Regions from separate parts of the Brenneria roseae subsp. americana genome, predicted to be linked through region 1. Evidence: riboswitches for the same ligand, from Rfam matches in the RefSeq annotation. Region 1 holds a riboswitch; the other holds the start of a gene.
What was found. A riboswitch is a leader RNA that binds a small molecule or an ion and turns the genes downstream of it on or off. The one in region 1 is predicted to bind cobalamin.
Positions count from the first base shown of each region.

Region 2: linked by a shared signal. The riboswitch ahead of btuB (TonB-dependent vitamin B12 receptor BtuB) and the one ahead of B4923_RS06765 (cobyrinic acid a,c-diamide synthase CobB) in region 1 are both predicted to bind cobalamin.

Region 1 is NZ_QDKJ01000004.1:197,415-200,583, forward strand. Features, by position in the region: gene B4923_RS06765 (cobyrinic acid a,c-diamide synthase CobB) at 1-1,304, opposite strand, end outside; cobalamin riboswitch at 1,411-1,600, opposite strand; gene B4923_RS06770 (NAD(P)-dependent alcohol dehydrogenase) at 1,889-2,953, shown strand; gene cobD (threonine-phosphate decarboxylase CobD) at 3,045-3,169, shown strand, end outside.
Region 2 is NZ_QDKJ01000019.1:49,347-52,515, reverse strand. Features, by position in the region: gene btuB (TonB-dependent vitamin B12 receptor BtuB) at 1-1,301, opposite strand, end outside; cobalamin riboswitch at 1,371-1,593, opposite strand; gene trmA (tRNA (uridine(54)-C5)-methyltransferase TrmA) at 1,728-2,828, shown strand; gene B4923_RS19145 (YijD family membrane protein) at 2,923-3,169, opposite strand, start outside.

The sequences.
Region 1 (3,169 bases):
GTGGAAAAATCGGAATAATGAAATTCATGGCCGCGCAGTATATCGCCGCGCGCCGCCAACAACGTATCCGTCAGGGCCTGAGCCTGACAGTAGCCAAAGCGGGTCAGCCGTTTTCCCATCCGGCTTTCACCAGGCAGAATACCGCTCATGCGATGACGCTGACCGTCCGCATCCGTCAGCCCATCCCCCAGATACATCAACCCGCCACATTCGGCATAGATCGGAATATTACGCCGATGCGTATCCTGTAAGGCATCGCGCATCGCGGTATTGGCCGCGAGTCGGGCGGCATAAATCTCAGGATAACCGCCGCCGATATAAACCATCTGACAGCGGGGAAGCTGACGATCGTGGATCGGACTAAAGCGCCGGATGCGCACGCCGGCCTGCTCCAGCAGGTCAAGATTATCCTGATAGTAGAAATTGAAGGCTTCATCATCCGCCAGCGCCAGCGTCAGCGTCAGTCCTTCAGCCAGTTCAGGGGCGGACAAGGCGGGTAATTCGCCATCGGGTAACCGAACGTCGCGGCACAGGGTCAGCAGGCGGTCCAGATCGATGGTTTCCTCAATTTGCTGCGCCAGTTTCCGCCAGCGACGATCGTCACCCGCCGATTGTTTTTGATGAGGTTGTCTTTGATAAGATTGTTTTTGATAAGATTGTTCCTGAGCGGGGATCAAACCAAGATGACGGGAAGGCAGCTCGATATCTGCCATAACGGGTAAACGCCCCAGAACCGGAATACCACAATAGTGCTCAATGGCATGACGGAGCAGTTCGTAGTGTTCTGCTGAATTCACGCGATTCACTATCACACCGGCAATGGTCAAATCGGGGTCAAACTGACGAAATCCCATCACCGTCGCCGCCACTGACGTGGATACCGCCTTACCATCCACCAGCAAAATTACCGGACAGCCAAGCTGTTTAGCCATGGCCGCCGTACTGCAATAGTTCGGATCCGTGCCGTAGCCATCAAACAATCCCATCACACCTTCGATCACGGCGACATCGGCATGACGCATACGCTGGTTATACAGGCCGTTAAGCGTCGCCGCGGGAAGCATAAACGCATCCAGATTACGTGATGTAACGCCACATACGGTGCTATGCCAACCACTGTCCAGGTAGTCAGGCCCGACCTTGAAGGGCTGTACCGTCAACCCGCGTCGCATCAACGCCCGCAGGATCCCGAGCGTGACAGTCGTTTTGCCGCAGCCGCTGCCGGTACCCGCGATAACCAATGCGGTTTTATTTCGCCCCTGACTGACTGACGCGTTCTTATGTTGTTCTTGTGCACCCGGCATAAAAAATCCCGACATCATCGGCCGGGAAAGGTTATGTCGCAGAGTACGCAAAAGCGGCATTGCCGCTGCACGCATCGGACGACCACCCGCTTCCCACCGAAGGAGCTGAATCTGTCATCGTCAGGTCGGTCTTCTGGCTTAGCGTCACTCTTCCCCGTCCCTTCCCAATCACAGCGATCAGTGGGTTTTTACGGGGTCGTCGGCATCACAGCAGCGGGGGCTGCGGGGGATTTACACCCCCTTCCCAGTTGTCATGCGTCATGACAACATGCAGAACCGGGCAGTCTTTTTCCATGCCCGCTTCTAACCTGACAACACTATCCCCGTCATACTTCGTGTTGGCTTTCCTGCAACCCGAATTATTCAGGGTATATATTGATTAATTTCCTACATGTTTTATCTCTCTATTTACAGCGTTATCAAATGCGCCCTGATACTGATGATAACAGCCTGTGCGCCGCCATCATGACAAATCGGCCCAAAAGTTAGCCATAAATCGTTAAAGCAGAGTTGCTAATCTGAATCATACTGAATTCTGGTATTGATCTTTTGATGTCATGCATAAATTGAAGAGGAAAATCGCAATGCAAAATGTACGTGGCTTTGCTGCACTGGACTCCACCAGCCCATTGGTTCCACATCAGTTTGTCCGCCGTGACCCGCGAGAAAACGATGTGGTTATTGATATCGTCTACTGCGGCGTCTGTCATTCAGACATTCATATGGCTCGTAACGAGTGGAAAAACAGCCTGTATCCGATTGTGCCGGGACACGAAATCATCGGGAAAGTCGTCAGCGTTGGTAAAGCGGTGGATCGTTTCAAAGCAGGCGACTGGGTCGGCGTAGGCTGTATGGTGGACTCCTGTCAACAGTGCGATGCCTGCGATGAAGGGCTGGAACAATATTGCGAAGAAGGGCCTACGCTTACCTACGGCGGTTTCGATCGCCACGATAGTCTGCCAACCTTCGGGGGCTACTCTGAACGCATCGTCGTCTCCGACAAATTTGTGCTGAGTATGCCGGAAGCGCTGGACATGAAATCCGCCGCGCCGCTGCTGTGCGCCGGTATCACGACCTATTCGCCGTTGAAACACTGGAATGTTGGCCCCGGTGATAATGTCGCCATTGTGGGATTGGGCGGTCTGGGACACATGGGGCTGAAATTCGCCAAAGCGCTGGGCGCAAATGTCACCCTCTTCACCCGTTCTCCAGGCAAAGAGCAGGAAGCCCGCCGCCTGGGCGCCGATCGTGTGGTCATTTCTACCGATCCGACACAGATGGAGAGTGTTATCAATCACTTTGACATTATTCTTGATACCGTACCAATGCAGCACGATCTCAATCCTTATCTGACCACGTTAAAGCGTGACGGCACGCTGATTCTGGTGGGATTGATCGAACCCATTGAACCAACCGTGCATAGCGCGCCGCTGGTGATGGGGCGTAAGGCTATCGCCGGCTCGCTGATTGGCGGCATTGAAGAAACGCAGGAAATGGTGGATTTCTGCGCCGAGCATGGCATTAGCTGTGACGTTGAGATGATCGATATGCAGGATATCAACACGGCATACGAGAGAATGTTAAAAAGTGACGTGCACTATCGATTTGTCATCGATATGGCATCATTAACATCCAGTTTCGCCGGGTAAGCGCCATGCCGGTGGACGCCGGGCATTGACGGCCATTTCTTCGCTTATGGTATGCTGACCCCATCGCAATCAGGGATCTAACCAAAACATCATGAGCGAACATGGCGGTAATGTGCTGGAGATGGCGCTGAAAATCGGCGTTAATGCCGATGAAATTATCGACTTCAGCGCCAACATCAATCCATTGGGCATGCCGGCGTCGCTGAAAGCGGCGAT
Region 2 (3,169 bases), on a different contig from region 1:
AAACGTTTTTGTCCATATAGCTGGCCCAATGTTGGCGCCTGAAATCCCGTGCCATAGGAAAGCGTGACGCGATAATCGGGTATAAATGCCCATCCAGCGGCTACCTGCCAGGTTCCATGGTTTCCAAACTGTTCGTTATCATCTCCGCGAGCAGATCCTTCTAATGTTACCGCGCCATACTGCTGCTGTGCGGTGATATAAGCGCCAGTATTATCTTGTTTATAGCTGTTCGTTTCCCGGGCTCCCGAATTAAAACTCACACCTTCGGAAGTCAGCTTTTGCCGTTTCCAATCAATACCCGCGCTGAGCGTACCGTGAGCAATGGCAAAAGTATTTCCCCATTGCAGATTACGCTGCTCCATGTCGTCCTGAGAATTATCTGCCCCATAGCGTCCCTGGGTACTGACATAGTTAAGTACGCTGTATTTTTGATAGCTGGCAATCAATTGAGAGGCATAAATTCCCTGGGAAAAACGCAAACCAGTACTGTAGGTATGATTATAAATCTGTTGCTCATCTCCCCCGCCGGAGGATCCCGCATCATAGTCACTATTCGCGCCATAGCCGTAGCCGCGCAAGAACCCTGAAAAACGCGCATCAAATTGATGTTCAATACCGGCCCAAAATGATTTATTCCGCCAACCGTCTTTATCCCTGTCAACGTGATAAGTCGAATTGGGCTGGACATTAAAGCCGTTGGTGTCCTGATAAGCGCCGGCCAGCGTGACTTTTGTATTATCAGCTATCGTATGACGGACACTGCCACCATATTCCTGATAATGGTTGGAACCCACGCCGGCACGAAGGTTGGCACTGTCACTATCAGTCTGAGTAATGATGTTAATCACACCACCAATTGCATCGGCGCCATACACGGCAGAACGAGGCCCGCGAATAAATTCAATGCGTTGTACGAGGGAAATCGGTATCTGGTTGAAATCACCCGCGCCGGTAATGCCGGGCTTTGCTACAGGGACACCGTCAATCAAAACCAGCGTATGACGCGCTTCCGAACCGCGGATATACATCGACGCGCTTTGCCCCAATCCGCCGTTCTGCGCGATATCAACGCCCGGCAACCGCCGCATGACTTCTAATACATTTTTAGCCTGCCAACGCTCAATATCGTCACGGGTAACGATATCCAGTGGGGCGAGAACAGAGGAAACAGGTTGGGAGAAACGGTTTGCCGTTACCACCATGTTGTCAGAGGAGTCTTGCGGTAAATTGCTGTCTTGCGCCCAGACGGAAAAAGCCGTGACAGAGAGCGCTGTCAGCAGCGTTATTTTTTTATTAAACATGAATCGAGCATCCCAAACCATATATAAGGATGCCGCATTACCACGACCGATAGCACGCGATGGTCATGGTCATTGCGACGTATACCGGCAGGTCTTCGGGCTTGGGTGCCATTGTTACCATGACTCAAAGCGAAGGTCTGGTTAACAACAAAGAGCGATGACTTCCCATCTTTAAAAGACAGTGTCTGCAATCATGCTATCGCTCGCGCTTTCCCTTACCGCTGCGCGTCAGCTCCAGATTTACACTGGATTCCCTTTTAACTCGTGATACAAGGCCGGACGCACATGCTACGATCGCGCCATGCAGATGTCTAGACTGCTATTTCATTACAGAATAATAACGTAACAAAACTGGACTTCCCGGCGGGATTCCCTACAATTCCCCGCCAATAAGCTCCTTTTAGACGCCGTTCAGACGAGAAAACCATGACGCCAGAAATCCTGCCTATTGATCAATATGACGACCAGCTTGCACAAAAAACTGAACGTCTTCGCGGGATGATGGCCCCCTTCAATGCCCCGGCGCCTGCGGTTTTTCGTTCACCCGTGAGTCACTATCGGATGCGTGCCGAATTTCGTATCTGGCATGACGGCGACGAGCTCTACCACATCATGTTTGATCAGCAGACAAAGCAACGTATCCGGGTTGACCAATTTCCGGCAGCCAGTGAGTTGATTAACCGCCTGATGCCCGCGCTGATTAGCGCACTCCAGCCAAACCCGATCCTTCGCCGCAAGCTGTTCCAGATCGATTATTTATCCACGCTGAGCGGTGAAGTGGTGGTATCGCTGCTGTATCACCGTGCGCTGGATGAATCATGGCAACAGCATGCGCGCACGCTGCGCGATAGTCTGAACGCACAGGGTTTCCGTCTACAGCTCATTGGGCGTGCGACAAAAACCAAAATTTGCCTCGAGCGGGATTACGTTGATGAATGTTTGCCCGTCGCCGGTCGGGATATGATTTATCGTCAGGTAGAGAACAGCTTTACTCAGCCTAACGCGGCAATGAATATTCAGATGCTGGAATGGGCGCTGGAGGCGACTGAAGGCTCAGAGGGTGACTTGCTGGAACTTTACTGCGGCAACGGAAATTTTTCGCTGGCGCTGGCCCGAAATTTTAACCGGGTCCTGGCCACTGAAATCGCCAAACCTTCCGTCGCAGCAGCACAATATAACATTGCGGCAAACCAGATTGATAACGTACAGATTATCCGTATGGCGGCAGAAGAGTTTACGCAGGCGATGCAAGGCGTACGAAAGTTTAATCGATTAGAGGGTATCGATCTGACAAGCTATCAGTGTGAAACCATTTTCGTCGATCCGCCGCGTAGCGGACTGGATTCGGAAACGGTCAAGCTCGTGCAGGCCTATCCGCGCATACTCTATATTTCCTGCAACCCGGAAACGCTGTGCCGCAATCTGGAAACGCTGAACGAAACACATCGAATTCGCCGTCTGGCGCTGTTTGATCAATTCCCTTATACCCACCACATGGAATGCGGCGTGTTGTTAGAAAAACGATAGTTAGAAAAACGATAGTCAGAAAAACGATAGTCAGAAAAACGGCCGTAATTCACGCACCCAACCGGCGGCACCACGACCGCCAGATTCGGTGTTCCTATGGCGTATCAATCTCTTTTGCCGGCTTTCTGGCTCGCAGCTTAAGACCAATCCAGAACACCAACGCGACACAAAGCAGAGAAGGTACAAAGTTTGAACCGATGACGGGGTATTCAACGCGGACAATCGCACTGTAGAGCAACAGTCCTAACAGAAAACAGGCGGCAACCAGCATCGGCGTCCCTTCTTGCATGCTGTGATTCATATAACGCTGATGCAGACAATAGATAGATAAAACCAGTGCA